Regions from separate parts of the Clostridium sp. CTA-7 genome, predicted to be linked through region 1. Evidence: a T-box and tRNA genes for the amino acid it is inferred to sense, from the RefSeq annotation. Region 1 holds a T-box; the other regions hold tRNA genes.
What was found. A T-box is a leader RNA that pairs with one kind of tRNA and senses whether it is charged. The one in region 1 lies ahead of argS (arginine--tRNA ligase), so its partner is inferred to be a tRNA-Arg.
Positions count from the first base shown of each region.

Region 2: it has a tRNA-Arg gene. The T-box ahead of argS (arginine--tRNA ligase) is inferred to sense a tRNA for this amino acid. The anticodon was not compared.
Region 3: it has a tRNA-Arg gene. The T-box ahead of argS (arginine--tRNA ligase) is inferred to sense a tRNA for this amino acid. The anticodon was not compared.

Region 1 covers NZ_BAAAAV010000002.1:491,166-502,514, forward strand. The annotation lists gene ACYUEX_RS05365 (GNAT family N-acetyltransferase) at 1-276, shown strand, start outside; gene pflA (pyruvate formate-lyase-activating protein) at 365-1,078, shown strand; gene ACYUEX_RS05375 (3'-5' exonuclease) at 1,156-1,785, opposite strand; gene rocF (arginase) at 1,932-2,837, opposite strand; gene ACYUEX_RS05385 (hypothetical protein) at 3,192-3,839, opposite strand; gene ACYUEX_RS05390 (LCP family protein) at 4,105-5,487, shown strand; gene ACYUEX_RS05395 (site-2 protease family protein) at 5,639-6,283, shown strand; gene ACYUEX_RS05400 (Ppx/GppA phosphatase family protein) at 6,342-7,850, opposite strand; T-box leader at 8,217-8,424, shown strand; gene argS (arginine--tRNA ligase) at 8,480-10,171, shown strand; gene ACYUEX_RS05410 (AI-2E family transporter) at 10,287-11,349, shown strand, end outside.
Region 2 covers NZ_BAAAAV010000010.1:84,918-96,266, reverse strand. The annotation lists gene ACYUEX_RS16640 (carbohydrate ABC transporter permease) at 1-153, opposite strand, end outside; gene ACYUEX_RS16635 (sugar ABC transporter substrate-binding protein) at 211-1,416, opposite strand; gene ACYUEX_RS16630 (glycoside hydrolase family 13 protein) at 1,858-3,687, opposite strand; gene ACYUEX_RS16625 (helix-turn-helix transcriptional regulator) at 3,851-4,540, shown strand; gene ACYUEX_RS16620 (metallophosphoesterase family protein) at 5,090-5,758, opposite strand; gene ACYUEX_RS16615 (hypothetical protein) at 6,025-6,288, opposite strand; tRNA gene ACYUEX_RS16610 (tRNA-Arg) at 6,510-6,584, opposite strand; gene ACYUEX_RS16605 (staygreen family protein) at 6,665-7,480, opposite strand; gene ACYUEX_RS16600 (lysophospholipid acyltransferase family protein) at 7,649-8,374, shown strand; gene ACYUEX_RS16595 (MATE family efflux transporter) at 8,566-9,936, opposite strand; gene ACYUEX_RS16590 (Fic family protein) at 10,069-11,187, opposite strand.
Region 3 covers NZ_BAAAAV010000006.1:186,210-197,558, reverse strand. The annotation lists gene addA (helicase-exonuclease AddAB subunit AddA) at 1-489, shown strand, start outside; gene ACYUEX_RS13125 (CCA tRNA nucleotidyltransferase) at 603-1,946, opposite strand; gene ACYUEX_RS13120 (L,D-transpeptidase family protein) at 2,066-3,298, opposite strand; gene ACYUEX_RS13115 (DUF1189 domain-containing protein) at 3,488-4,249, shown strand; gene ACYUEX_RS13110 (sensor histidine kinase) at 4,507-5,427, shown strand; tRNA gene ACYUEX_RS13105 (tRNA-Arg) at 5,502-5,578, shown strand; gene ACYUEX_RS13100 (Card1-like endonuclease domain-containing protein) at 5,722-6,864, shown strand; gene ACYUEX_RS13095 (6-phospho-beta-glucosidase) at 6,966-8,330, shown strand; gene ACYUEX_RS13090 (DUF2089 family protein) at 8,603-8,965, shown strand; gene ACYUEX_RS13085 (hypothetical protein) at 8,988-9,371, shown strand; gene ACYUEX_RS13080 (hypothetical protein) at 9,380-9,652, shown strand; gene ACYUEX_RS13075 (MurR/RpiR family transcriptional regulator) at 9,773-10,579, opposite strand; gene ACYUEX_RS13070 (phosphatidylserine decarboxylase) at 10,589-11,349, opposite strand, start outside.

The DNA.
Region 1 (11,349 bases):
GTAGTATCAGCATATAATAATTGTGACTATATAACGACATTTTCTAATGGATTATATTTTTTAAGAGACTTTCAAGGGATGGATGGAGTGCTAATACCAGAATCTAATTTGGAAATAAAGGGGACAGTCCAAGTAAATAGATCTTTTGTTGATAATGGAAAGCTAATGTTTGCTTCTAATATTATGGGAAGTATAGAATTATGTGTAGATATTGTTAAAAAGCTTGCAGGAGAAGAAGTAAGTAAAGAATTGTGCAAAAAGATAGGAATCTTTTAATAATAGACAATTTATTATATACAAATTATAATGAATAAGACAAAATAAGTTTTATTGGCAATTGTCCAAAATAGAGGAGAAGATAAATATGCTAAAAGGTAGGATTCATTCAGTTGAAAGTATGGGACTTGTTGACGGACCAGGGATAAGAGTAGTAGTGTTTTTTCAAGGGTGTGCATTAAGATGTCTTTATTGTCATAATCCAGATACATGGAATGAAAAGGGTGGAATAGAGTATACTGCTGAAGAATTGGTAAAAAAAATAAAAAGATTTAAAAGCTATTTTACAACTTCTGGTGGTGGGGTCACATTTTCAGGTGGAGATCCACTTAGACAACCAGAATTTTTATTAGAAGTACTTAAGTTATGTAAAGCAGAAGGAATACATACATGTTTAGACACTTCAGGTGTTGGTTTTGGAAGTTATGAAGAAATATTAAAATATACGGATCTAGTATTATATGATGTTAAGTATTTATCTGAAGAAGGTTACAAAGATATGACTGGTTACAAAATAGATGAAACAAATAAATTTTTAGATGATTGCAAAAAAGCTAAAACTAAGCTTTGGATAAGACAGGTTGTTGTACCAGGAAAAACAGATAGTGATGAATATATGTTAGAACTTAAGGAATTTGTTAATTCACTAGAAAATGTTGAAAAAGTAGAATTGTTACCTTATCACTTATTAGGTGTAAATAAATATGAATCATTAGGAATAAAATATAGATTAGAAGAAACTCCAGCAATGGATAAAGAAAAGTGTAAAATCTTAAAAGAAAAGTTTTTTAAGGAATTCTAATATTAATTTATTTAGTTTAGCTTAGTGAAAAGCCCTCTATTTTAAATAGAGGGCTTTTCACTATATTTATATAAATATTATTTTTTTATCAAGTTAGAAAAATATCCAGCTGGAATTAGCCCTTTCCTCATTCCTTGTATAACAGTTAAATAAGTTGCAGCTGTATCAAATCGTGCATCATGATAATTTCCACTACCTTCAAAAAGTTCATTTGATTTATTACTTATTTGTTCTTCATTGATTTGAAGAAAATCTATAACTTCTGAAAGTTTAGGATTTTTTATATTACCAGATGGACTAGGTAGATTACATAATGATTTGTAGTATGCCATAGTGCAAAATGTATTTTTAGGCTCCCATGTAGCATCTATAAGTCCAGCTTCCCAAAGTTGTTGTAATTCATGCTTTAGAAATTTTATATCAAATTGAACATTATGTCCAATTATAAAATCTGCATCAAAAAAATCAGGCATAAATTCATGAACACAATCTAAGAATTCTTTACCTTCTGAAAGATCATATAATTTTTCAAGTGAAAATCCATGAATTGCTTCAGCACCTTCGTCCATACTATCAACAGTAAAGAAAAAATTCTTTCCAGTAGTTTTTTGTGGTTTTGTTGAAGCATCTATAACTATATAACTTAGTTGGCAAATATTACCTGGCTTTATACTTGTTGTTTCAGTATCAAAAAATAATAGTTTCATTTTATCCTCCAAAGATTAGTTTTACTTATTATATAATAACACAAAATAAAAAAAAAGTCGTAAGTTATAAAGTGTATAACCTCAGTTAATTAAGAAATTGAAATAATAAAAAATAGCCAATAGAGAACTATTAGCTATTTTAAAATTTATTTACCTTCAAAAGCGTTAGATATAACTTTCAATAATTCAAGACATGTTTCTAATGTTCTTTTATTATCATCTAAGTCTGGATTAAATTCTACAAAATCCATTGCTCTTACTAATGAAGTATTAATAATAGTTTCGATTACTTGCTTTCCTTCAGAGAAGGATAATCCATCATCAACAGGAGTTCCAGTTCCAGGAACACATGAAGGATCTAAACTATCAATATCGAAGCTAAAATGAATATTTTTTATATTTTTCTTGTTTATAGTTTGTAAAAGTTCCTTTAAGACCAATTCTATGCCCTTGATTTTAATATCTTCCATGGTCCATACATTAAGATTATATTCCTTGATTAATTCAAGTTCACCTAAATCTAAGTCTCTGCAACCTAATAAAAATACATTTTCAGGTTTAACCTTTCCACTAGTAAAATAAAGGTTAGTCAAAATTTCATGACCGAATCCCATGGAACTAGCTAAAGGCATTCCGTGAATGTTTCCAGATGGGGAAGTCTCGTGTGTATTTATATCACCATGAGCATCCACCCAAATTACTGCAAGATCTTCAGCAAAAAATTTACTTGAGCCAGCAATACTTCCAAGAGCTAATGAGTGATCTCCTCCAATAACTAAAGGAAGGTACGAATTTGTTAAAGACTCATAAACTTTATCAGCTAGTCCAACATTTGATCTCACAACTTCATCTAAATACTTCATTTTGTCATTAGCTGCGTATTTATCATTTGAAGAAACATTTTTTACATGAACTTCGCCCATATCACAGACTTGGTGGCTTTTATTAAAGATATCTAGAAGGTTGTTCTCTCTTAAAACTTTTGGCCCATTTTCAACTCCAGGATTATCACATCCATAGAATATAGGCATATCAATAATACTAATATTCATAAAACAAACCTCCGATTTGGAATAAATTTTTTAGGGCAATAAATATATATTAATAGCTTAAAACCAATATGTAAATAAAAAAATATAAAAAAATTATTACAATTATATAATTTTTAAGTATATGAAGAAAATATTAAATAAATATATATTATATTTATACTTTTTTGTCTTAAAATGTGAAAAAAAATCAAAATAGAAAGAAAAAATTATAATTTCTATCTTAATTTTAAATTATTTATAACCTCTTAAATAAATCTAATATATAGTTTATTTATTCCCTTAATAAATTTTGTTATTCTTTATTAAAGATAGTAAAAAGGAGCTAATGCTCCTTTTTATTTATTGAGTATTTATTTATGATATCATTTCACTTAATTTTTGAAGTGCTTCTTCTCTTTTATCAAAAGAAAATTTATTTTCTTTTATATAGTTTTGATCTATTTCAGGTAAATTTGATATAGGTTTAGAATCTGAATAAACTTTCTTTTGAGATTCAATTATGTTACCAGTTTCATCTGTTTTAAATAAACTAATATACCCATTTTCTTCGCCTAAATAATATTTATTTGGTTCTAGAGTAACATTAGCAACGCTATCACGTTTGTAAATTAATTTATTACTATCCCATTCGGATAGTATATATCCTTGTTTTGAGAGTTCTTGTGACAAGTCATCTTTAGTAAGATTTTCATTTAAAGTTAACGTATCTTTTAAGTTAAGTAAGGTTTCTGAAATATCTATATTATCACCGGTTTTAAGGGTAATGTAGATATTATCACTTAAATATTTAGCATTTTCACTATATACATTTTCATTTAAAAAACTATTGTTTGATCCTTTATTAGGATTAGTAAAATAATCAGTAATAAAATAACTTATGCAAAAGCAGATTGCTAATAGGGAAACAACCGAAACTAATATAGCAGCTTTTTGTTTTTTATTATAATTTCTTTTTTGTTTTTGAGATTTTGATGTTGAGTTTTCTTTATTTAAATTATCCATATTTATCACCTCTTATTCCTATTATTAACAAATAAATGTTAAATTAAACCATAGAGTTTAAAAAATTATATATATTATGTAAGAAGTATATAATATGAGTTTATTTTATGTTTATAAAGCAAATAATTTATAATATATTAGGAAGATTATTGGTTGTTATTAATTTGTAACAAATATTACAAATTAATTTGGTATAATAGAATGAATATTGTTGTAAGAATATAAGCCTTGGTTATATAATAGTAAGGTAAAGGGAGGAATTAAGATGAGCGAAAATGATTCATTAGAGAAAAAAAGCCAGAATAAAAAGAAAAAGAATAAAAAAAAGAATAAAAAGAAAATTATATTAGTATCTATATTGAGTGTACTGGCAATAATTATAGCAGTAGTATGGGGGTATTATAATCATATTAGAAATAAAATTTATGTTGAATATAAACCCGAAAGTAAAAATGAAGCTAGTTATAAAGAAGTAGATGGAATTACAAATGTATTATTAATAGGAACTGATGGAAGAACATTAGATGAACCAGCTAGATCAGATTCTATTATTATAGCAACTTTGGATAATAATAATAAAAAAGTTAAGTTAACTACAATAATGAGGGATACGTTAGTTAACATACCAGAGTATGGAGAAAATAAGATAAATGCAGCCTTTGCTTTTGGTAGTTCTGAGCAAGATGAAAAGGGAAATCTTCGTGGAGCAGAAGGTGGAGCAGCTTTATTAATGGAAACTATACAAGAAAATTTTAACTTAAAGTTAGATAAATATATTATAGTAAATTTTTGGGGATTTGAATCTATAATAGATCAAATCGGTGGAATAGAAGTAGATATAAAAGATTATGAAATAGAAGAAGTAAATAAATATATAGGAGAATCCACAGGAGTACATTCACCACCAATAACAGAAACTGGGCTTCAAAAAGTAAATGGACAGCAAGCTTTATCATATGCAAGAATAAGATATGTTGGAAATGGAAACTTTGAAAGAGGAGAAAGACAAACTAAAGTCTTATATCAAGTTGCTTCTAAGTTAAAAGAGGTTAATCCATTAAAATATGTAGGTGTAGCAAATGCTTTAGCTAATGAAGTTAAAACTAATATAGATATTCCAGAAGCATTAAACTTAGCATATACAATTTATAAGTTACCAGATTTAAACTTTGAACAATTACAAATACCACAAGCTGATCTTATTGCAAGAGATAACTTGTATAAAGATAAGGGATGGTGCTTATTAATAGACTTTGAACAAAACATAAAGGTTTTACATGATTTTATATTTAATAATAAGCTACCAAATCCAGATGAATTTGACTTATTAGCAGTTCAAAATGTAGCAGCAAGATATAATGCGGAAGAGGCTAGATATAATTCTATATATAACATAAAACCAGAAGATTTTAATGATAAAAATACTGATAAAACGCCATCAGTAACAGAGCCAAATAAACCAGTAGATCCAAATAAACCAGTAGAGCCAAATAAACCAGTAGAGCCGAATAATCCGGTAGACCAAAATAAGCCAGTAGATCCAAATAAACCAGTAGAGCCAAATAAGCCGGTAGATCCGGGTCAACCTGTAGACCCGAATAAACCAGTAGATCCAAATAAGCCAGTAGATCCAAATAAACCACAATAATATTAGGTAGAAATTTATATAATATTTAGTAAAATGATTTGAAAAGAGCTTTACACTCAGTAAAGCTCTTTTTATTAAAAAAATCTAAACAACAAGTATTTAATTTAATAAATATGATATAATCATAAGATAAATAATAGGGAGGTGAAATATGTCAAATTATTTATTAACTAAAATATTAAGTATTCCTGCAATATTAATAGCTTTTACTGCACAAGGTTATGCAAAGGCAAAAATGGCGGATAAATTAGGAGATAAAACACCTAGGTTTCAAGGGAGACTAACTTTAAATCCAGCAGCTCACGTAGATCTAATGGGGTTTGTTATGATAATATTAGTTGGATTTGGTTGGACTAAGCCTGTTGATACTAATCCAAGTGCATATAAAAGAGGTCATAAGGATGCAATAAAGGTAACTTTAGCAGCACCACTCGCAAATTTATTAGTAGGATTTTTAGGGGTATTTATATTTGCTATATGGATTAATATAGGTTATAAATTTACGTCTTCATCAACATTTAATATTGTTGCTATAGCATTACAATATATATCATTAATAAATATAAATTTATTTGTATTTAATTTAATTCCAATACCTGGACTTGCAGGCTTTGAATTATTTAGAGAGATAAGTCCTAAAAATTTCTATAAAGTTGCAGATAAGCTTTATCAATATCAAATGTTTATACTTTTAGGAATAGTTCTAGCAGGACAATATATATTAAGAATACCATCGGGTTTAATATATAAATTGTTTAGTAATATAGCATATTTAATTATAGGAATAATATTTTAATATAAAAAGTGGATTCATATGAATCCACTTTTTATATTAATAAGGATATTTTGAAAGTTTAAATTGCCTCTATTATAAGTTCTTTACCATAGATTTCTTTAAATTTCTCACTAGCTCTTAAAGCTTGACGAATTTCAAAATCTACATCTATATCTGAAGAAACCTTAAGTGTTACAGTTTCTTGGTCAAAATTAATATTAAGATTTTTAACTGCACCGACAAGGCTTCTATCTAAACCTTCTGCTATTTTAATAAGAACTCCGATTAGTTTAACAGACCTTAAATCTAATTGATTCATTACTGAAGAAAATGGAGCTAAAGGAGTTTGATAACTATTAAATCTGTGAGATGCAGCAATAGCAGCACTCATAAGTACTTCTTTTTGTGTTAGTCCATTTATATAAGAATTTAATATTATATAAAATGAATGTTTATGATGACCATAATAATTTATACTTATTCCACAATCATGAAGCATAGAAGATGTCTTTATTATATGTAAAAATTCATCTCCTAGATGATGCAAAGGCTTTAATGCATTAAATAAGTTGAAAGTCAGATTAAATACATTAGAAGCATGATTTTTATCACTGTTTAGAGTGTCTAATATACCATTAATACTGTAATCTAAGATATCATTTGGTATAGAGTATTTACTATGTAGATATTCATACATCAAACCTTCTCTAAGTCCACGACCAGATATTATTATTTTACTACATTGAACTAGGTTTGCAATTTTCTTAAAAATTGCTGTACCACCAACTATAATATCAGCAAGCTCAGGTTCAATTCCTTCTAATTTTTGTCTTTGTTTAAAATCCTTACATTTTAATAAGTTGAATATTTCTTGAACATCTAAGTCAGAAAGTTCATAGTTATGAGGTATATCAAAAGGATATCTTTTTCTTACTCTGTCTATTTTACCTATATTTCGAACTGTTGATGCAATTCCAATTATAGAATCAAACTTAGTTTCTGTAAGCCAACTTATATCATTTAGTTGAGATGATATAAAGCTAAATGCATCATTTAAATCTTGTGTAGATATTCTATCTTTTAAATTAAATTTATAAGTTAAATTAACACTTCCTAAAGGTAAAGTAATTTTTTTTATTACTTTATCACCTTGAACCCATGCTAAGTGGGTATCTGTCCCTGCAACTTCGACCATTAAAGAATTTTCAATATAAATACTTCTTTTTATACCAAGGAAATTATAAGAAATTTCTTCATCACAACTTAAAACCCTTATATCTATATCTAACTCTTTTTTTATAAGAGGAAGAAGTACATCTTTATTTTTAGCTTCTCTTAGAGATTCTGTAGCTACAGCAAATATTTTATTTGCTCCAGAAACAGTACAAAGAGATTTGTATGCACGCAATGTAGAAAGTATAGTTTTAAAATTTTCATTACAAATGCCATAATCAGTAACTAAATCGTGACATAATCTAATAGAAGTTTTTAACTCGTCTATTATTTTAAAATATCCATTTTCATTAACTTCAGTTAACATAAGTCTAAGAGAACTCGGACCTATATCAATAATACCAACCCTATCCATATAAACTCCTTTAATAAATACTATGAAAATTATTTTATTTATAGATATTATATCACTTTAATTAATAAAGTATATAAGTTGCAATAAATATTTTACATTTAACTAAATTATCTTTGAAATTGATAGTATTTAAGCAAAGTCAGTATTTCAGCAACTTATATAAAAAAATTTAAAAATATATATGCTTTCAATTTTGCCATTTTACTTAAATAAGACTATTAACTTTTAATCTTATAACACCATAATGATGTAGATCATTAAGTGAAACATATATATGTTAACTAAATATATTTATATATAAACCTCTTTTAGGTTGACAATAAAAGTTTCATTTATGTATAATGTTTATATTAAATTGTAATAAGTTTATTATCTATGAAGAGAAGAGTACTATATTTGATTCTTTAAGCGAGTAAGGAATTGGTGTAAGCCTTATAAGATAAAATATTAGGAAGAGAGCCTTGGAGATAGCTACTGAAAATTATAAGTAGGATAGTTCGTATAGCTGCGTTAAAGCATTGAGTGGCATTTTATGCAATCAGAGTGGTACCGCGGAATTTAATCCGTCTCTTAATTATTAAGAGACGGTTTTTTATTTTATAAATTAGCATAAATTAAGGAGGATAAAAATGGATTATAAAAAGAAAGTTGCAGAAGCGATAAGTAAACATATTGATATGGATATTGAGAGTATAGAAAAACTTATAGAAATTCCACCTAAAAGTGAAATGGGAGATTATGCATTTCCATGTTTCCAATTAGCTAAAGCTTTTAGAAAAGCACCTAATATGATATCAGAAGAATTAGCAGAAAAAATAAATAAAAATGGGTTTGAAAAAATAATAAATGTAGGACCTTATGTTAACTTTTTCGCAGATAAAAGTGTCTTTACAAAGAACACAATTGAAAAAGTTTTAACTGAAGGTGAAAATTATGGTTCTTCTAATGTAGGAGATGGAAAAACTGTTTGCGTGGAATACTCATCACCTAACATAGCAAAGCCATTCCACGTTGGACATTTATTTACAACTGCAATAGGTAATTCTTTATATAAATTATTTAAAAAAGAAGGATATAATGTTGAAGGAATAAACCATTTAGGCGATTGGGGAACACAATTTGGAAAGCTTATATCTGCTTATAAAAGATGGGGAAATGAAGAAGCATTAGAGAAAAATGCAATAGATGAGCTTTTAAGAATATATGTTAAATTCCATGATGAAGCTGAGAAAGAACCTTCCCTTGAAGATGAAGGAAGAGCTTATTTTAAAGCATTAGAGGATGGAGATAAAGAAGTAGAGGAATTATGGAAAAGATTCAGAGATTTAAGCTTAAAAGAATTTGAAAGAATTTATGAGATATTTAACGTCAAGTTTGATTCATATGCTGGAGAAGCCTTTTACAACGATAAAATGGATGTAGTAGTTAATGAATTAAGAGAAAAGGGATTACTAGTAGAAAGTAATGGAGCTCAAGTTGTAATGCTAGATGAGTACAACATGCCCCCTTGTATAGTTCTTAAAGGTGATGGGGCGTCAATATATGCAACTAGAGATTTAGCAGCAGCAATGTATAGAAAGAAAAACTATGATTTCCATAAGTGTATATACGTTGTAGGAACTCCTCAAGCTCTACATTTTAAGCAAGTGTTTAAGGTTTTAGAGCTTGCAGGACATGAATGGGCAAAGGATTGTATTCATGTTGGCTTTGGTCTTGTAAAATTCGCAGATAGAAAGCTTTCAACTAGAAAGGGAGAAGTAATTTTATTAGACGATTTAATAAAAGAATCTATAGATAAAACTATAGAAACTATAAATGAAAAAAATCCGAATTTAGAAAATAAAGAGGAAGTTGCTAAAAAGATTGGTGTTGGAGCAGTAGTATTTACTTACTTAAAAAATTCAAGAGAAAAAGATATAGTATTTGACTGGAAGGAAATGCTTTCTTTTGAAGGAGAAACAGGTCCTTATGTACAATATTCATATGCAAGAGCAAATAGTATTTTAACAAGAGCAGGAGAATTAAAAGGAAGTCCTGATTATTCTAAACTTATATCTAAGGAAGAATTTGAGTTAGTAAAAGTAATGGAAGGATTTTCAAAGCAAATACATTTAGCTATAGAAAAATTAGAACCTTCAATCGTTACAAGATATGCAATTGAAGTAGCTAAATCCTTTAATAAATTCTATAATGCTCATTCAGTATTAAATTTAGAGGATGAAGAATTAAAAGAAGCTAGACTAAATTTAGTTAAAGCTACATGTCAAGTTATAAAAAATTCTTTAGAATTATTAGGAATAGAAGTAGTAGATAAAATGTAGATAATTTCAAGGGGATACGTAAAGTCGTATCCCTTAATGTATTTTCGATGAAAGTATAAAAGAGAATAATATTGTTGAAGACTTTAAAGTACTATTATGATATAATCAATGAAAATTGAAGAGAGGAGTAGATACTATTTTTAAAAATATAAAAAATAAAGATTTATTAATAACTATTGTCTTAGCATTACTGATAGGTTTAGTAGGATTTAAGATAATAGAAAATTATTCGTATTTCTTCAATATATTAAATAAATTATGGTCATTGCTTTTACCAGTCATATACGGATTAATATTTGCATATGTCTTAAATCCTTTAGTAAAGTTAATAAAAAGAAAGTTTAATTTAACAGAAGGATTAGCAATACTTAGTGCATATTTATTACTATTAGCTTTAGTAGCATTAACTTCTATATACTTTATTCCTAATATAGTAAATAGTGCAATAGATATAACTAAGAATATGCCAAGTTACATCCAAGAAGCTCAAGGATGGCTAAATAAAATTTTAAATAATGAATCAATAAAAGAAATTATATCTGCTACAGGAACTATGGATAATATTAATCAAATTATAACTCAAGTTGGAGCAATGGCAGTAGCTTTATTAGAAGGCTCATTAAATTATATAGTTACAATTTCGAGTCAATTAGTAAAAATATTTTTAGGGTTATTAATTTCAATTTATGTTTTAGTTGATAAAGACAGACTAATAAGAGAAACTAAAAAAGTATTGTTTTTAATATTAAAAGAGAAAAAAGCTATAAAATTAATTGAGGCTACTAGAATATATCATAATATGGTAGGTACTTATATAGGTATTAAAGCTATAGATTCATCAATTATTGCGGCTATGGCATTGGTTTTGTTAACTATAGTGAAATCAGAGTATGCATTTCTATTAGCTGTTATCGTCGGAGTAACTAATATGATTCCATATTTTGGACCTTTTATTGGGGAAATAGTAGGATTTTTATTTAATGTATTTGTATCACCAACAAAAGGATTAATTGTATTTTTAGTTTTACTAGTATTACAATTATTTGATGGATGGTATCTAGATCCTAAATTAATTGGTGATAAAGTAGGTGTTAGACCATTTTTCATAATTTTAGCTGTATTAGTAGGTGGGGGATTCTATGGAGCTTTAGGAATGCTTCTTGCATCACCAACAATTG
Region 2 (11,349 bases), on a different contig from region 1:
ATTCATTGTTTTTAAATTATAATTTGTGAATGCAATATAAATTGTATATCCTATTGGTAAAATTGATAGTATAAACATACTAATCATTGATGGTGATAGAAATTTTAAAGCTCTTAAGTTTTCTTTGGCTGTAATTTTCTTTTTCTGCTTCATCTCAATTCTCTCCTTAGGAATAAAAGGGATGTTATTCATCCCTTTTATCAATTTATTTTATTGTTGAGTTTGTATTCCTTTTTTAATTCCATCAACAATATCAGGTGCCACTACTGATGGATCTTCACCCTTAATAATTCTTGATATACTTCCTGTTGAACCCCATACAGCCTGCATTTCAATAATGTTTGGCATTGGAACTGCATTCTTTGATTGATCTAAGAATCCTTTGAAGTATGGATCTTCTGCTGTTAAACCTGAATCAATAACACTTTGTCTAACTGGTATTCTCTTACCTGCTTTAAAGTAATCTTCTGCCATGTTTTTGCTTAAGTACTCCATTAATTTCCAAGCATCTTCTTTTTTGCTTGATTTAGCTGTTACAAAACCTGTTTGTACACCTAAGAATGATTTATATGGCTTTCCACCTATTGATGGAACTTCTGCAACACCTAAGTTAATTCCTGCATCAACCATTTGAGCTATATCCCATGATCCTGATATATAGAATATTGATTCTCCAGACTTAAAGTTTGCAGATGCAATATCTCCTGTAACATCAACTGGCATTAATTTATGTTTTTGAACTAAGTCTTGAAGGAATTGGAAACCTGCTATTGAACCTGGACTTGCTAATCCAATATCTTTTGCATTTAAGTTACCTTGTTCTCCCCCGAATATATATCCTCCAGTTGTTTGAATAATACCTCCAGTAATATAGAAGTTTCCTAAATCAATTTGGAATCCATTTGGTCCATGTGCTTTTGCCACTTCAATTAATTCTTCCATTGTTTTTGGTACTTCTTTCACCTTATCTTTGTTATATAATAACGCAACAGTTTCTTGTGCAAATGGAACTGCATAGTTCTTTCCACCTATTGCTGTAGCATTCCAAACTGAATCATTTACATAACCTGTTCTATCAAAAGAACTTGGAACCTCATCTACAACTCCTGCAACTTGGTATGTTGATAAATTATCATGACCTACACCTATATACATATCAGGCGCCTTACCTGAGTTAGCTACTTGCAAGAAATCTTGAGCTCCGCCATCATCATTTAACACCTTTATTTCATATCCATTTTCTTTTCCCCAATTATTAGCATGAGTTTGGATTACCTCTCTTTCTTTATCAGTAACCTTAGTCCAAACTGTTAATTCCTTACTCTTTGAAGTCTTTCCTGAGCTTCCACAACCTGTTAGTGCTGATCCTGCAACTAAAGTAGCCATAACTAATGCTATAAATTTTTTCTTAAACATTATTGTCCCTCCATAAAATTATTTATATAAAGATTAATCTCTTTATATCAATTAAAAATTTGTTATTTGTATTAGTTTGTCCTTATTTCTTGGAAGCGTTTCCAGAAATAAAGTTGATTTGTAGATTTTCAATAAAGTTTATAATAAACATATCTGCTAAGGTCTTTCTATATCTAATTTAATATTACAACCTATGCTTAAATTAAATCCTTTATTTATATCTACAAAATCCTTATTATAGAATCTATTGAATAATCTAGCCCTAATTTATCAACATTTTCTACTTAAATTTATTTTAAAACTAATTGGAATTGTTTCCAAAACTCTCTGGAATTGTTTCCAATATTCTGTTCGATTTATGAAATCGATTTATTTTATAGTAGCATTATTTTTTTTAATATTCAACATTTTTTTAATAAATTTTCAGTATTTTTTGTTTTTTTATTTAATTACAACAAATTTATATGCTTCTAATCTTAATTTATCTTTAAAATTTATTTCTTTTCCGTTAAATATATCTATTTTGTTTTTATTTTTTAACTCTTCTAATAGTTCTATTTCTGCTACTTCTTCTGAATTATTTATTATTACTATTACATCTCCCCTTTTATATATTAGCACTGGATTTTCTTTTTCTGTTAGCACCCATTCATTTTCGATTGATTTGAATTCTAAATGCTCCTTTTTAAGCCTAATTAGCTTTTTAGTAAATTCAAACATTTCTTTATCTTGTTTTTCTTCATCCCATACCATACATCTTCTATGAAGTTCTTGCCCCATTCCCTGGTTACCTTCCATGCTGTACTCAGTTCCATAATATATACATGGTGACCCAACTTGAGTGAACATAAATAACAATGATAATTTTACTTTATCTTTGTTTCCATTTGCTACTGTTAATATTCTTGGTGTGTCATGACTATCTAGTAAATTAAAAGTAACTTCATTTATTTGATTCGGATAACTTACACTTATTTGATTTACTAAATGTTTAAACTGCTCTGCATTTATTTCATTTGTGCAAAAATATTCTTTTATTGCTTCTGATAATGGATAATTCATTACTGAATCAAACTGATCTCCCATTAACCACGGTAATCCATCATGCCATACTTCTCCTAGAATATAAGTATCTGGATTTACACTTAGCACTTTTTCTCTAAACTTTCTCCAAAAAACATGGTCAACTTCATTGCATACATCCAATCTCCATGCATCTATATTCATTTCCCCACTCCAGTATTCAGCTACCCTTAATAAATACTCAATAACTTCAGGATTTTCTGTATTTATTTTAGGCATCATAGCTGTACGCCCAAATGTTTCATAGTTTAAATTTCTTCCATCTAACTCTCTTAATGGTTTATCTACAACTGGAAACTTATTTATATAAAACCAATCTTTATACTTAGAATCTTCATTATTAGCAACAACATCTTGCCACTGTGGAGAAAAGTATCCTAGGTGGTTAAATACTGCATCCAGCATTATTTTCATACCTCTTTTATGTGCTTCATCAACTAGCTTTTTAAAAGTTTTCTTGTCTCCTAAAGTTGGATCTATTTCTAAGTAATCTATTGTGTCATATCTATGATTAGTTGTAGCTTTAAATATTGGACAGAAATATAGACCTGTTATTCCTAAATCACATAAATAATCTAGCTTATCTATTACTCCTTGCAAATCTCCCCCCATGAAGTTTTTACCTGTTGGCTCTGTTCCCCATGGTTCTACATTTTTAGGATCTATTGATTTATCTCCATTACAGAACCTATCTGGAAATATTTGATACCAAATTGTACTTTTTGCCCATTCTGGCACCTTTGCTACATCCATATTGTTTAAATATGGGAAACAATAAAAATCTCCTATTCTACACAGCTTACTTTCATCTGAATTTCCATCTAAAAGATGAATTCTTTTTTCTGTAAATAATATTCTTTCATCTTCTCCCTCTAATATAAATGCATATCTTGAACGCTTTTTCTCTGGTTTATGTTCTGCTATCCAATGATCAAAGTATTCAGTTTCTACTTCTTTTCTCATTTCAATACTGACTCCACCAGTCCATGTACTTCCCCCTGCATTCATATTTCCACCATCACAGCCACCTTCATCCCAAATATAAGGATCTCCAATTCTAAGATAAGCTTTTTTAACTTCACCCTTTTTAGTTTTAATTCTTATATGTAGTGTATCTTTATCGTATCCATAAGAATAGTTGCTTTTAGGTATATGATGTATTGCTTCCCTTGTTATACTCTTTGTCATTACTTATTTCCTCCTAGCTATTAACTCATTTCTTTTTAAATCGTTTGCATAATATATTAAGCAGCTTCTTTAACTTGAATTATAGCATCATATTATTTTATTTCTTTTATATTTTTTCGATTTATTGTATAATTTTTATATAAAATTATTAAGGGGAATGCTAATGAATAATCATTTAGATACTGATAAATTTATAGGAGATGATCAGTTTTTTTATACTGATTTTCAAACCTTTATAAAAACTAATGATTTTACCCAAATATTAGATAATCTTAAGAAAAAACATATTTATGAAATTTCTATCGAAAAAGATATTGATGAAAAGAAATATGACTTAATAATTTGGAATGCTTTCTTGTCTAAAGAAATTATTAAAGATAAGATTATAAAAATTGCTTTACACGATGTTTACAATTTCTTTTATTTAAATATTATTAAGTGTAATTCACTTATTGAACTTCAAGAACTTGAAATAAAAATGTTTGAAAAATATACAGTTCAAATTATTAATAATATGGAGATTACTTCTAACTTTGCTGTTAATCGTATTTTGCATTATCTTCATATGCATGTTGAAAACTATTTCTCATTAAATGAGATGGCAGACGAACTTAATAATTCACCATCTTATCTTAGTTCCTTGTTTAGTAAAACTATGGGGATTTCTATTGTTGACTATATTCACAATCTAAAGATTAATAGAGCTAAAATACTACTTAAGACTACTTCTAAAAATATTTTAGAAATATCTCAATTGCTAGGTTATTGTGATTCTAGTCATTTTTCTAAAAAGTTTAAGGAAAAACAAGGTGTTTCTCCTCTTTCTTATAGAAACGATAAGCTTATAAAATAAGAAAGTGGGCATATGTAAGTTTAACAAATTTTATTTGTTAAAAATTTTTAAAAGTTATAGTTTTCTGCATATTTAAATATTATATAGATATTTTTTATCTACTGAATTTCTTGATAAACCTAGTAAAATCAAGGGTTTACAAGGGGCTAACGTTTCGTGAGGTCCTTTAAAAACAAAAAAAATCAATTGTAAAGTTAGCTTCATACTATGGAAAAACTAGAAATTTTAAAAAAAGAAGAGATTAACTACTCTGAATTAAGAAAATATTTATGTGTAAATTGGCGTGGCGTTATGCTACGCCAATTTTGTTATTTTTAGCGGTTTCATCCATTATTTGAAAATTAAAAGTTACTCCACTTACCTTAAACATGTGAAATACTACACTTGCTGCCTCTATATCACTTCCTTGTAGTTACTTTATTAATTTATATGATAACTACAAATATAGGCTATCTAATATCATTACCCATAAGCCTAAAATGCTTCTTGTGCAAATCCTTTTCCCCAATGCTGAATATTAGCATACTTCTTTATCCATTCACCCCATCCTTAAACATAAAACTCTTTCATATCATCTAATCTTAAACAGGCTAGTTTTCCATTTGCCTCTTCAAATACACACCCACAATCAATATATATTGTTTTATCCACTATTTTGATTTTCAAATCATAATCATCATCATCATTGTTAATTGTTTGTACTGGTGTATGTCCACAGACCACTATATAATCTCTATATTTCTTCTCATTGCCTATATTACTTCTATCCCATAAACATATATCTTCTTCTTGTTTTAAAAATTCCTCTAACTCTAGATCATCACAGTTTTTATCAAAATGTAATCCAGCATGGACTAATATGAACTTATCAACAACCTTAATTATAGGTAACTCTTTAATATATTTATATAAAGTTTCTTGATATATATAGTCCTTCTCCATTATCTGTATATGAGTTGATTGCCCACCATTGTAAAACCATAATATAGGGTTTCCACTCTCAAAGTACTCTTCAAGCATTTTTTCATGATTGCCTTTTATTAACGTTATATTTTTATGGCCTAATACATAGTCTAATATTCCTAATGGATTAAGTCCTCTATCAAATATATCTCCAAGAATATAAAGTTCATCAGTTTCATTAAAATCTATTAAGTTAATCATACTTATAAACTTATTATAGCAACCATGCAAATCTGACATAGCATAAATACTCATACCTTTTCCCTCCTATAGAGTGGATTACTTATGTAGTCCACTCATTTATTAGAATTGCGAAATAAAAATAAAAAGACCACAGGATATTCCTCAGTCTAAACTGATATAATTCCCATAGTCTATTATATGAAACTCTCCACTAAAATAGTGAGGTACTAATTCTATTTAATTATTATGCTTATGCTTGTTTTAGCATAAAGCATCTTTAAAATCTAGTTATATCAGCGATTTAAGTGTAGTTACTACATAAATTTATTAGGTAACTACTATATACCCCAATTCTCTTTTAGCTGATTAACTATTTTCATCACTTCTCCATCATCTTTTACTATATTTGAGTGATATCCCTTTGCTAAAGTTTTATATAGTTTCTTATATTTACTTTTATCGCTCTCATTGTGGTTACTATGTTTATGACTCTGATAACCACCATATAAATTATAATTATTGTAGTTACTTTTAAAGTTTTCATAATAACTACGTTCTCGCTCTTTAGCTGCTTCATATTGATTCTTTATATTCTCTGGCATTTCCTCATCTCTAAGTATTTGAAATATATCATAACACTTATCATAAGAGTTATTGCCATATATTTTTTCAAAATCCTCTTTATCTTCTAAATATATTTAAAAATAAATTGTAATTTGATGACACCACAAGATAAACCAAAATACAAAAGGCACCTTTTAGGAATCACCGGCATAAAATAAAAGCCGTAAACCCTTTATATAACTAGGTTTACGGCTTTTTATGGTATCCCCAACAGGGATCGAACCTGTATCTGTCCCTTAGGAGGGGACTGTTCTATCCATTGAACTATGGAGACACAATTACAACTAAATTGTATAATAACATTATGCACATGTCAATATTATCCTAAGCATATGTTATCTCCATATGTTTAATTTATTCCTTGATACTTTTTATAATTACCCCATTAGATTTTACAATTAAATCTACTTTAAGCTTTTTAACTTTTGAGTTTAATTTTATATTAATAGCTGCAGATACTTCATATATTTTATCACAACCATCTATTGATTTTATTTTATTAATGTTAATAATTTCACTTTTATCTACACAGTAAATTATTCCTGCTCCATATAATACGCATAGTTGTGTTTGTATATATGGATTTAAAAGGTTTAATATAACTTCTTCTTCATTACTAAGTTTATTTTTCTTTTTTCTAGTTTCCTCTTCTACTAATTGAAATTTCTCTACTAAGTTATAACCATAGAAATTATCGTAAGTTTCTTGAATATATTTATACTCCTTTAATTTCCCCCAGTTTTCTACTTTATAGAAGTCTTCATACTTTGAATTAAACTTTATAAATACATCTGAGTTATCTAAATGAGGGTATTTTTCTATTAATTGCCTATCACTCAGTATTATTGAATTAATTATCAACGGAAGTCTTCTTCTATATATTTTATCTTTCTTTTTTATTTTATCTATATCATTCTCTTCTCCATCTACATTTACATAAAGATACAGAATATTTTTTCCGTTCTTTTCATGCCATTCTCCATGCATTTCATCATCATTCACACTCACTTTTATTTGGTCATAACCACCACCTATAGATACCATTATCTCTTCAGTATTATTAGAATAAGTAACTATATAATTTCTCGGAGTTACTGGCCCCAATTGAGACACACCATCTTTAAAGTCTATAATAACTTTCCATGGAACTAACCTTTCCAAAATTTTCACCTCAAAAATACGCTTTATTGTTTACTATATGTGCATATTCTTTATATAGTTACTTGCATATAAGGCTTGTCTGTTTATTAAAGAAATTTATATACTTTTATATAGTCTCACTTTGTTGTATACTTTATTTATGTAATTTTATTAAATTATTGAAAGGATTTGATTTTCATGCTTAGATCTATTGTTTGGTATATATACTTTTTTATTGCTTTATTAATCAGTATGCCTCGTATGATAAAAACAAAAAGTCTTGATAAGAAAGGACTAGAAAAAGAAAAGGAAAGAGTTGTTTATAAAGCCACTACTTCCTGGGCTAATGGTCTTCTAAAAGTTGCAGGAGTTAAGGTTACAGTTCATGGGTTAGAAAACCTTCCCAAAGATAAAAATGTTTTATTTATAGGAAATCACCAAGGTAATTTTGATATTCCAATATACATTAGTAAAATTCCTGGTCTAAAAGGATTTGTATCAAAAATAGAAGTAAAAAAAATTCCTGGGGTTAGTACATGGATGGAGTATATGCATTGTATTTTTATGGATAGAAGTAATATAAGAAAAGCTGCTGAGGCTATAGTACAAGGTGTTAAAGTTCTAAAAGATGGACATTCCTTAGTTATATTCCCAGAAGGTACAAGAAGTAAAGGTGACAAAATGGGAGATTTTAAAGCTGGTAGCTTTAAGTTAGCAACAAAATCTAAGGTACCAATAGTTCCTGTTACAATGAGCGGCTCTTATAAGATAATGGAATCAAATAGCCGTAAGTGGATTATAAAGCCAGCTAATGTTGATTTATATATTCATCCTGCTATAGAAACAGCTAATTTAACTAAAGAAGAACAAGATGCTTTACCTAAAAAAGTTTATGAAATAATTAAAAGTAAGTTACCAAGTTAGTCTTTATTAATACTAGAAGTATTTTTAAAATAACTAATAAAAAAAGACCTGAAACTTTATATAAGTCTTCAGGTCTTTTTTGTTTTTATATAATATATAGAAATTTAATATGCATAATTTTAAATTAAATGTCTAAAAAACTTTTAAAATATACTTTATTTAAAATTCTTCTCCTTTTATTACTTATTTCATTATGCAGTTATTTCATATTCTTCTATTACATTTTTAATCCATTTTCCTGATTTTAATCTGCTTCTTTCAAAGAAAATTTTAATAAACTCTTCTGTACATATTAATAAATATACAAAAGTTATTGGTAGACTAAATATTGTAGCTGATAAAAATGCCATTGGCACTGCATAAAACCAAACTGTTCCTAATTGTACTAACGTTGAATAAAGTGTATCTCCACCACCTCTAAATATACCTACAATCATAACTACATTGTAAGATCTTATAGGGCTTATTAATGCCATTATTCTTAATACTGTTATAGTATTCTTAAAGGTTTCTGCTTCTACGTTAAAAGGCTTAACTATTTGTGGTGCTAAAATCCAAACTAATACTCCTATTACTAATCCAAGTATCGGTGCCACTTTTCCTATTTTATGTGAATAATCAACTGCGACATCTTCTTCATTTGAACCTATTTTATTGCCAACCATAATAGCAGCTGCAGAAGCTAATCCTATACATAATACCATAAACATATTATTTAAAGTTGTTGCAATTTGCATAGTAGCAACAGCACTTGTACCTATTTGTGCATAAGCAACTGAATATGCAGTCATTCCTAATGACCATAATAATTCATTCGCTATAACAGCGGTAGATGTATTAAAATAGATTTTTATAAAGTTCATATCGAATGATAATAGCTCTTTAACCTTTGAAGCTATAACATTATTTTTGACATATATCATTGTAATTATATAAATCATTTCTATAGTACGTGCTATTGTTGTTGCTAAAGCAGCTCCAGCTACCCCCATTGGCTTTACACCTAAGTTACCAAAAATAAATACCCAGTTTAAAAATGCATTACATAATACTCCTATTAAGCTTGCATACATAGGCACTTTTGGCTGTTCTGAACTTCTTAATGCTGAAGAAAATGCTTGAGTAAAACCAGTAAATATAAAGCTTATTGCAATAATTCTTAAATATTGCCCACCTAATTCTATAACTTGAGGATCTCTTGATAAAATACTCATTATTGGTTCTGCTAAAACAAATGCAGCTCCCCCAAATATTAATGATGCTATTAATCCAATAGTAATATCTAATCCAAGTACCTTTTTGATATTAGATACATCTTTTTTTCCCCAATATTGAGACATAAATACACTAGCACCTGCATTTATACCAGAAATACATAACATAAAAATAAAGAAATATTGATTAGCTAAGCCTACAGCAGCAATAGCTTCTTCTCCTAGCCTACCAACCATTAAATTATCAACAAGATTTAATGATGATGTTATAAAGTTTTGAAGTGTTATTGGTAAAGCTAATGTAAGCATTGTTTTCATGAAAGCTTTATCCTTTAGTAGATTCTTCATATTGTTTCCCCCTCTTTTGTTTAATAAAATGCATAAAAAAAGAGCACATGGGTAGTCTCGCCGCCCATCTGCTCATTAATACTAACTTTTTTTCCTTAGTTATTTTCTAACAATTATTCAAATTTGTCAACCTTATTCTTCAAAATTATCTATTATTGTGGATATGTCATTCATATAATACTCATATCTCTTTCCCATTTTTGCTATTTTAAAAACTCCTAATGTTACTAAATAATTTAAGTCACTTCTAGACGTTTCATAGGATAAATTTAGTTTCTTTTTGTAGTTATCAATGGTTACTACATTAGTTCTAGATGTTAAAGCACTATTAATAAATTTAATTTGTCTATCTTCAAGTTTTACATTATTTTTCTCAATTAGTTCTTTTATTATTTTTTTACCAAATTTATAGCTTAAATTGCTATTTAATTCTTCAACGGCATTTCTTAATATACCTAGATAAAATCTTATAAAATATGTTATATCTCCATTTGAAGATATGCTATTCTCTATTGCACTATTATATTTCTTTAATTTATCCTTTATTAAATTTGATAAAGTACAATACTTAAAAATTTCATATCTACGGCTTAACAAATACTTGTATGAAACTATTTCTGCAATTAAATTATTATAAGATAAAAATGGCTTATTCACTAATATATAAAAGTATATGGTAGCTGATTTTATAATCTTACTTTTTTCCTCTTCATTATTTATGAATTTTAATAAATTCTCCAAATTATATAAATCTTTCATGTCTCTACACATATAATTAAAATACTCTTCTAGATTTTTTTCATTATTTAGTGTGCTTTTATTTTCAATTACATTATATAAACTACACAAAAAATTGCTATCTATATTTTCATTCTCATTAATAATTGAAAGTATTTTTATTTTAATATCTTCTGGTAATTCTACATTTTCTAGTCTAAATAACTCTAATATTTCTAGTTCCTCTGCTGATTTCTTTATATTATCCCTTGTATTTAATGATAAATAATCAAATATCTCTAAGCTGTTTGCCTCATTTATAAATATACTATCACTTACTATATCATCAGTATTATTGTACCAATATTCAGTATAATCTTTAAAATTAAGTTTTTTTTCATCAGATGATTTCTTTCTTTCTAACTCAATGTTTTCCCAAATTTCTTCCAATTCTTCTTTATCAAAAACTCTTCTTGAGATTTGTTTCTTACTAAAATATAACTTATTAAAATCTTGAACAAGTTGATTATCCATAACCCCTCCATAATAACTTTACTAATTAAATACTTTTTAATTTATTTCAAAAATATTATTTTACTTTTATATTACTAAAAAACTACTATTTAATTAATAATAAAATACTATTTAAATACTAATTAATTACTATTAATAATTATAATTAAAATACTTTTAAAA
Region 3 (11,349 bases), on a different contig from region 1:
TTAAATAAAGTAAGTAGTAAAGAAGAAATAGACGCTCAAATAAATTCTATGGAAGATAAAAATCTACTGACAGAAGAAGAAATCAAAGCAGTACAAAAAATTAGTTTTATAAGCTTTTTTGAAAGTAATCTAGGAAAAAGATTACTAAATGCATTTAATGAAGGAAAGTTATTAAAAAGGGAGTTACCTTTCTATACCGAAATTAGTAGTTTAAACATAGACAATACATTACCTAAAGAGATATATGAAAATGAAAATGTAAGACTTCAAGGAATAATAGATTGCATATTTGAAGAAGATGATTGTATTGTTTTATTAGATTATAAAACTGATTATGTTGAGTATGGCAAAGAGAATGAAATTTTAGATAAATATAGAATTCAAATTAAATATTATAAAGATGCAGTAGAAAGAATTACAGGAAAGAAAGTAAAAGAAAGCTATCTATATTTATTTGGATTAAACAAAGAGTTTAGAATGAATCTATAATGAAAAGATTATGATTTACAAATATAAAGTTAAAGGTTAATAATTTTATAAGTATGAAATAGCAAAGGGGTGGATTAAAATTAAACCACCTCTTTGCTTGCTAATAATACAATTTATTTATAGATAAACTCTTTAGCTAGTTTAAATAATGACTCTTCATCATTTAAACTAGGATTTTCTAAAACTTTATTTAGTAAAAAGCTTAATGTATCGCCAATTAATTTACCAGGTTTTAAATTAAAGTTTTTAATTAGTATTTCACCACTAGTATGAAGATCTTTTATTGAAAGCGGTTCATTATTGTTTAATATTTCATCTACTAAATTATCCATATAATCAACCTTAGCTAAAAATATTTTAGGATTATCTAAGGAGTTTATATCTGCTCGTTGCAAATCAAATAAAAGACCTATATTGTCTTTACCAATAACATTTAATAGCTTTTTAACTTCAAATTTGGTTGGAAGATAATTAACATCTAAAACTAAGTGATGTTCTATTAATTTACAAACTATATTTATAGTATTATTATCAAATCTTAATTTAGATAATATATTTCTGGCCATTATTGAACTTTCTATATTGTGATTAGGAAAATAATAAGATCCATTTCCATTAAATGTGAGTGTGTTTAATTTTCCTACATCATGAAGTAATGCTGATAATCTTAATAAAAGATTATTATAGGTATTATCAATAACTTTAAGGGTATGGCTAAATACATCTTTATTATGATTATTACATTTTGGAGTAAAGTTAGTTAAACTATGAATTTCTGGAAGAATTATTTCTAGTAATCCTGTATTTTTTAATAAAATAAGACCTTTTGATGAATTATTAGAAATTAAAATTTTACATAGCTCATCTCTTACTCTTTCATGACTTATATTACTTACTAACTTATTATTATTTATTATAGCCTTATAAGTAATCTCATCTATATTAAAGTCTAATTGACAACTAAATCTAATTGCACGAAGCATTCTGAGGGAATCCTCTTTAAAACGTTCATCAGGATTACCTACGCAACGAATTATTTTATTATTAATATCATCAATTCCACCAAAATAATCGATAAGTCCAATAGACTTATTGTAAGCTAAAGCGTTTATAGTGAAATCTCTTCTAGATAAATCCTCTTTTATATCAGAAACAAATTCGACTGATGATGGTCTTCTATTGTCTAGATAGGTTCCTTCTGTTCTAAATGTAGTTACCTCATATTGATTATTACTTATAATAACTGTTACTGTTCCATGTTTTAAACCTGTTGGAATAGTTTTTTCAAATAGAGATAAGGTGGTGTCAGGTTTTGCAGAAGTAGTTATGTCATAATCTTTAGGGGAAATTCCTAGTAAGCTATCTCTAACGCACCCACCTACCATAAATGCTTTAAAGTTATTTCTATAAAATGTATCTATAATAAAATCAACTTCATTTGGAATAAATATATGCATTATTTGTCCTACTTTCAAAATATTATATAAATATAATAGCATAATTAAATATTTATAAGAAATGGTAAAATAACCTTAATCATTACATAAATAGTGATTAAGGTTATTTTAATTATATGTTAATTTATTATTATCTTAGTATCATTTGCAATATTGTCATATAACCATTTGGCGTCTTCTACCTTTAACCTTATGCAACCATGAGAGGCTGGAGTACCAAGAGTATCGTCTAATACAACAGTTTGAGTTTTATCAAAGGGAATAGAGTGAAATAAGTAATCTCCCATAAATTGAACCCAATACTTTCCACCTTGACCGAATTCCTCTGCGAAGAACCAATCTCCTCTATTAGTAACGGCAAATATGCCCTTAGGAGTTTCTTTTCCAGATATTCCTGTGGAGCAAGGGAAATTTTTAATCAACTCCCAATTATTTGTTGAACCTTTATATACATACGTCATTTGCTCAGCTAAATTTAAATAAACAAAATAAGATGTTTTACTACTAATAGATAAGGTATTAACATTCTGAGTCGTTATTGCTTGAAGAATTGCATTAGATGTATACTCCGAGTCATCTCCTTGATATTCTTCTCTAAATAATTTTATAGAACTAATTTTATTATTTATTTCTGTTATATCATTTTTACTTAATAAGTTTGAATCATACTCAGACAAAAGATTAATTGCTTTAGTATAATATTTATTTGCAACTAGTTTATCAGAAGTTTCAAGAAGATAGCCCTTATAATTTACTGTACAATCCTTTATATATTCTTGTGCCATTGAATAATCTTCAGCTAATGATTTTGGAACTAGATTAAAGTATTTTATCGCCTTAGAATAATCTTTTGAATTAAAAGCTGAAATTCCTAAATTTAGATAATTATCTTTTTTTGATGAATTAGTGCTTGAATTATTAGATTTTGAAGATATACTATTTGAAGCACTGTTTTCAATAGGAGAATTTTCTAATGCCAAAATTAATTTATCTAATGAAGAATTTAATACATTATAGCTTTTAATTTCAGATAAAACAGCTAGTGCTTGTTTATTACTAATTTCATTATTCTTTAAAGAAACACATAACTTATTAACAATTTCTGTAAAGTATGTTTTTAAGTCTGAATTAATTTGATTTTTTTTAAAAGATATAATTTTTTTGTTCAAAGTATCTTTTGCATCTGAAAACTCACAATTATTAAATGATTTATAGAAACTAGAAGTTACTTGCTTGTATTGATAGTTTAAATAAATATTTACTCCAAACCATAATAAAATAAATAAAGTTAAAATAGAAAGAAGCTTAAAAATAGAAAATTTATTTTTAGGTTTGGGCTTATTATTAAACATTAGTACCCCTCCTTATAATTCATACTATAATCATTAACCAAAAGAGGGAATTTTAATCTGAAAAAAATATTTTTATAAAAATAGCTATTATATATGAATATTGCTATAAAAAACAACTATTGTTTATAAAATTAAATATATATGGTAAAATATTTAGTAAGCGTTTAATCCAGATATTTGGAGGTATTTATGGAAGAAAACATAAGTTTTGTAAATAAAGTTAAAATTAGTGTATTAAATATAGGAAAATATAAGGAGCTATTAAGATTAAGCTTTTCTAAAGCCTTAATTTATTCTATTTTATTAAGCATTTTAGTTGGGGTAGTAACTGGAATTGCTCAGTTTGCAGCAATAAATTTAGTGCAAAAAGCTAGTAGAAATGCATTAACAGATGATAAATTTAGTTTTGAAATGGAGGATGGTGTACTAAATTTTAATGAGTCTCCTATAATAAAGGAAAAAGGAAAGTTAATATTACTTATAGATACTAATAAGTCTTTAGAAGATGAAGAAAGTGTAAGAAAAATAGTAATACACAAGGATATTTCCACAGTAATATTTAAAGATGGAATATCTGTAAGAAATAATGATCAAAAAGTAACCTATAAGTATAAAGAACTTCCATTACCACAAAATTTTGATAATGAACTAATTATTAAAGCTATAGATGCTATGAAACCACTTAAATATATAGTATTTATAGTGAATATTTTTTTAGTTTATTTAACACTCTTATTTTATGCATTTATAATTTCCTTAGGAGGAGCAATTATTAACAAAACTCAAGGTATAAATTTAGATTATGGAGATATATTTAAATTATCTTTATATGCAATGACTTTACCTACATTAATTAAATTAATTTATCCAATAGGACCACTTAGCATATTAGTATCGGGATTTTATCTAATGATAGCTATAAGTAAAATTAAGCTAGAAGCAAATATTTAATTATAAATTTAAAATCCTAAAAAATAATATTAGATTGATTTCATGTATCTTTTTACTAATGAAAATGAAGATTAACATAATAGAAAGAATTATTATACAAAAAAGTGTAATAATAATGTATTAAAAATACCACTAGATAATTAATAATTAAATAAACAAAAGGGAAATTGGAAAAAAACAACAAAAAGCATTGTTGGAAAAATGTGTATATGTTAAACTGTTTATATGGTATTTATGTAAATAAATCTAAATCTGTTATGAAAGGAATTATTATCATGATTATTAGTGAAGTTATAGAATTATTAGATAATAAAAGAGATATAAGTGAGATTATATTAAATGAAAATTTTAATTTTAAAAATGAAGAATTAATTAATGTCATAACAGAGTTAATAGGAAAGGGGATTAATCAAGAAAATTTTTTGCTTAATATTTCTCATGACCTAAGAGGTCATTTAAATGTTATATTAAGTATTATGCAATGTATTGATTATGGTAGCGTAAATATAAAAGATAAAAAAGCATTAGAATATATGAAAATTGTGAAGAGAAATAGCTTAAAAATGTTAAAGTTAATAAATAATTTAATAGATACAACAAAACTAGAAAATAATTACTATGTTCTAAATAAGAAAAACATAGATATAATATCTATGATAGAAAGCACTATAAGTTGTATAGATAAATATGCGAAGCAAAAAGAAATTCAATTAATATTTGATACAAATGAAGAAGAATGTATCATGGCAGTTGATCCAGAGGTTATAGATAGAATTATTATGAACTTACTATCTAATTCTATTAAATTTTCTTATAGTAGTACTAATATATATATAAATATATTAGTACTAAAAGAAGCTATAAAAATTTCTATAAAGGATGAAGGTCCAGGAATATCAAAAGAATATCAAGAAAAAATATTTAATAGATTTTATCAAATATCAAGCAAGAAAGAAAGAGAAAATTCAGGAAGTGGCATAGGGTTGGATTTAGTAAATTACTTAGTAAAGTCACTTGATGGAAATATAGAGTTAAATAGTGAAGAAGGAAATGGATGTGAATTTATAGTAACATTACCAATAACTATTGTAGAAGAAAGTGAAGATTTCTGCATAAGAGGCGATAGTAATAAAATTCAAATGTTAGAAGTAGAATTCTCTGATATATATAATAATTAGTTTGCTATAAGCTAATTAGTTGCTTGATTTATTTCAGTAATTATGATAATATAATTATTGTTAAAATTTTATATGCGGTGGTAGCTCAGTTGGATAGAGTAGCTGGCTACGAACCAGTTGGTCGGGGGTTCGAATCCTCTCCGCCGTACCATAACCTGTAACTTAAGTTGCAGGTTTTTTTACTTTTAGATAAATATTATATAGTAATAATGTACTATTAATTATTTTTAAAATAAAATTTGATTCCTTTGGGTAAATTAGAATCATATAAATTAAAAAAGAAGGAATTTAATTATGAGCGTAGATATATTAGTAAATCAACTAGATGAACATAATCAATCAAGTATTTTAGTAGCTAAAAAATTTAAGCCTAAAGAAGTTTTATTTATATATGATAAAAAAGATGAAGATTTAATGAATTCATTACAGGACTACTATTTAAAGTATGAACCACTAGTAATATTTGAAAGAAGATGTATTAGCGAAGGAAATATAGAGGAGTTAGAAAAAGTTATAAACATAAATAAAAATAAAGATATCTTAATTAATTTAACAGGAGGAAGTAGAATAAATTCATTAATACTTTTGGATATATGTAATAAAAATTCATTAGAATCAATATATGTAGATATAAGAAAAAAGATTTTGTATAAGATAGGTAATGAAATAGAGTTATTAAAAGAAGAGTTTGATGATATGAACTTAGATAGCCTTATAAAGTCTGCAGGAGGAAAACTTATATCTGACTCTACTAGACTTTGTGATAAAGAGGAGCTTATATATTTAACAAAGAAAATATATAAGAACTTAAATCTATGGCATAAATATAAGCAAAAGCTATATGATATGAATATATTTGTGCATGATTATCAAGATTCTGAAAAGGTTATAATTAAAAAAGAAAATTTAAATAGAGAAGAAATACAATTATTAAACAAAATACTTAGTGAGTTAAAAAAGCTTAATGGAATAGACTATTTAGAAATCGATAAAAACCAAATAGAAGTAAATTTTAAAAATGAATATTTAAAGTCTTTTATTTTTAAAAGTGGTACATGGCTTGAAATAGCAACAGATATTATAATACGCGAAATAAAAGAAATGGATGAAGTGAAAAGTGGAGTTATGTTCTTCTGGAATGATAAGAGCAAAATAGTAAGAAATGAAGTCGATGTAGTTGCAGTAAAAGATTCAATTCCCATATGTATATCTTGTAAAGATAGCGATAAATACAATGAAGACGCATTAAATGAATTAGATGTATATAGTAAACAAATTGGTGGAGACAAGGCATATAAGATATTAGTTGCAACAAAAAATCCAATAAAATCTGCAGTAATTGAAAGAGCAAAGGAAATGGACATAGATATTGTTATATTTGATGGAGATGAAGAAAAGTTTAAAGATAAGATACAGAAAATTATTAGAAGGAATTAATTTAATGTAATAAGGATTTTCAAATTTTGAAATTGTTTAAAGGTTTATATATGTATAATTAAGATATAGAAAATAATTTAAACATTATGGGGGGTTGGCATATGGCTAAAAAAGGAATAAAAATAGTTACTATAGGTGGAGGATCAAGCTATACACCTGAATTAGTAGAAGGATTAATTAAAAGATATGATGAGATGCCTGTAAGCGATTACTGGTTAGTTGATATTGAAGAAGGTAAAGAAAAACTAGAAATAGTAGGAGCACTAGCTAAGAGAATGGTTGAAAAAGCTGGCGTTCCAATGAATATACACTTAACGTTAGATAGAAGAGAAGCATTAAAAGATGCAGACTTTGTAACTACTCAATTAAGAGTAGGATTATTGCCTGCAAGAGTAAAAGATGAAAGAATTCCACTAAGTCATGGATTTTTAGGACAAGAAACTAATGGAGCTGGTGGATTATTTAAAGCTTTAAGAACAGTTCCAGTTATATTAGATATAGCTAAGGATATAAGTGAGTTATGTCCAAATGCATGGCTTATAAACTTTACAAATCCAGCAGGTATAGTTACTGAAGCATTATTAAGATATGGAGTTCATAAAAAGGTAATTGGCGTTTGTAATGTTCCTGTAGGCTTACAATATTCATTTGCTGATATATTAGGAGTAGATAAGGATAAGGTAACTGTTGATTTTGCAGGATTAAACCATATGGTTTATGCAGAAAGAGTTTATTTAGAAGGAAAAGATGTTACAGCAGATATAATAAAAGAGTTAACATCAGGTAATGCTAAGTCACAAACTATGGCAAATATCAAAGGATTTAATTGGGATGTAGCAACTATAAAAGCTTTAGGAGTTATACTATGTCCATATCATAGATATTATTACAAAACTAGAGATATGCTTAATAGCGAGTTAGAAGAATTCAAAACAGGAAAAACTAGAGCAGAAGTAGTAATGGAAGTTGAAAAGAAATTATTTGAAATGTATAAGGATGTTAATTTACAAGAAAAGCCAGAAGAGTTGGCTAAGCGTGGTGGAGCTCACTATTCAGATGTAGCATGTAATGTTATAAATGGAATATACAATGATAAAAATACAATTATTGCAGTAAATACTAAAAATAATGGAACTTTAAAGCAATTTGAAGATGATTCAGCTATAGAAGTAAGTTGTTATGTAGGAAAAAATGGTCCTGTACCAGTTGAAACAGTTACAGAATTGCCAGTATTTGCTCAAGGCTTAGTTGCACAAATAAAGTCATTTGAAAGATTAGCAGCTGAAGCGGCTTATACAGGAGATTATAATACAGCATTATTAGCAATGGTAACAAATCCATTAATATCAGATGATATAAGAGGAAGAAAATTATTAAATGAAATGTTAGTTGCTCATAAAGATTATCTACCGCAATTTAAAGATGTTATAGAAAAGATTGAAAAGGTTGAAAGAGCAGAATTTTAATATAGTGATTACTAATTTAGGAGATTAACTTTTATAGTTAATCTCCTTTTATGTGTAATTAATTTTTATTTTATAAAGTGGTATAATTATTATTTATGTAAAGTATAGCATAATTAAGAGAAATTCAAATAAAATTAATTAAGAAATAAATAAAATCAATTAATTTAAAGTATAAAATTAAAAATATTAATTGTGAAATAATTAAATTCAATATTTTCGTTGACAAATATAAGGGGGAGGCATAATATATAATTAACAGGAGGGATAATGGAATGTATAAAGTAATAACTTCTTGTCCAGTATGTAATAAAAAAATGAAGGCTACTAGATTAAACTGTTCTTCATGTAAGACTGTTATTGAAAATGAATTTGAGTTTTCTAAGTTTGATTATTTATCTAAAGAGCAATTAAAATTTATAGAAGTTTTTATTATGTGTAGAGGAAATATTAAAGATGTAGAGAGAGAACTTGGAATTTCATATCCAACAGTTAGAGCAAAGCTAGATGAGGTAATTAATTCCTTAGGTTATAAAAATAGTTCAAAACCTTTAAAAACATCAACAAGTGATGTTATCAATGCATTAGAAAAAGGAGAGATTTCTCCGCAAGAAGCCATAGAGAGAATGAAAGAATAATAAGTATTTGGAGGGAAAAGGAATGAGAGAGGATTTAGTAAAAGTATTAACAATGCTATCAGAGGGAAAGCTTAATGTGGAAAAAAGCGCAGAATTAATTGAGGCAATGTATAAGAAGGAAGAAAAGGAAATACAAGTAGTAGATAAGAACTATGACAAGAGAATGCTCAAGGTCTTTGTAGATTCAGCACAAGGAGATAATGTAAAGGTTAATTTGCCGATAGTTGTTATAACATCAATACTTAAGGCAACAGGAAAATTACCAATTAAAAGTGCAGAGATGGAAGGCATTGACTTTGAAGTGTTAAGTGAATCAATAATTGCAGCTTTAGATAATGAAATGCTTGGAGAGATAGTAACTGTAGATTCAAGTAAGGGCGACGTTGTTAGAGTTGTTGTTGAATAGGTAGAAAAATGAAAATAGTAGTAAAATCAAAGGAAACTAATTTTACATTATATATACCTATGTTTATATTAACTAGTGGTATAAAGCTTACGAGTTATATTAGTACAAAATATCACAAGCATAACAATTCAGATAAAGATTTACAAAATTTTATTAAATATATAGACTATATAGATATGGAATCTATTATGCTAGGGATGAAAGAACTAAAGAAGTATAAGGGTTTAACATTAGTCGAGATTAATACTAATGATGGAGATTATGTGTTAGTACGTGTTTAAAAAATTACGCAAATTTATCTAATGTCTCCTATTGCTTCAAATAGTATTATAAAAATAAAGTAATATATTTGTTTTATATAAACATATTACTTTATTTTTATAATTTATATTCTAGAAAATTTAAGAATTAGAACTATATAAACTTCCGTATCTAACATAAATATATTCAATAAGATAACTTAAGTCATATCTATGATTCTGAACATATTCATTGGAGTCATTTCTTGGTGGAAGGTAAATTATATAATCACTTCTCTTTATATATTCAGGCTTTTCTTTTTCTGTAATTACAACTACTGTAGATGAACTATTCTCAATTTTTTTCCAAAGCCTTTCATGATATAGAGTAAATCTTCCAGTTGGAGAAATTAGAATAGCTAAAGAATTTTCATCTAATTCATCGGCTAACCTTTCTTGTTCTTGAACATCGTTAGCATGGTAAATTAATTTAGATAAATTAACTAGCTTACGCTGTAACTCTTGAGCCATAAGCTGAGAAAATTGAGTTCCAAATATACATACATTAGTACTATTAAATATAAGCTCTACAACCCTATCTACAACTTTTAAATCAACAAAGGATTTAAAAGTTGTAATTTCATTCATTATTTCTAAAGACATATTATTTAGAATATCTTCTCTAGAAAGATTATAATGTATAGCTTTTGGCTTCATAAGACCAACATTATAATAACCTATATTTATTTTTATACTTTCTTTAAACTCAATTAAGTTAGAATAACCTAGCTTATGACAAAATCTTGTTATAGCAGCTGGAGATGTATAACATAAATCAGCTAATTTATTTATAGACATATCTGGAATTACTCTGATATTTCTAAGCATAGTTATTGCTATATTATAGTTAATATCATTTTCTTTACTGCTATTTAAAAATAATAATAATCTATATATTAAATCCCCCATAAAATACCTCTAAGAATTAAATTTTTTACCTATTACTTCACCCATTAAAACCTTACATTCAAATCCAAGTTCTGTTTGACATAGTATATCATCATCAATTTTAATACTATTCTTTTTAAATAAAAGTATAGTTGTTGAGCCACCAAACTTAAAGTAGCCTTTTTCCTCTCCCTTTATAACTCTTTTATTAGGAGTATAAGTTTGAACTATTGTACCGACACAGGTAGCCCCAACTTCAATATGAATTATATCTCCAAAATTATCAGATTTAAAGATACTCCATTCTCTTTTATTTTGACAATATAACTTAGGGATTCTCTCTAAGGCAACAGGATTAACAGAATAGTAATTACCAGCTATGAAACTACTTTCCAATGGAACTCCATTATCAACAAAGTGAAATCTATGATAATCTGTAGGGCAAAGCCTTAACACTAAGCAAACGCCACCTTCATAATCTTTAGCTATAGAAGCATCACCTATTAATTCAGATAAACTGTAGTGAATACCTTTAACTTGTATTAGTTTGTCAGTAGAGATATTTTCAAAAGCAAATAACCTACCATCTCCAGGTGAAGTTAGCAAACTATCGTCAGTTGGAACAGGTCTTGAATCTTTACTTAATGTCCTAATAAAGAATTCATTAAAGTTATTAAACTCAGAAACGTTCATTGAGCTTATGTTCATGTCTATATCGAAATCTTTTATAAATTTATCTATTTTCTTTTTGCTAAGTGAAGTATTGCAATAAGACCCATAAAGCTTAGAAA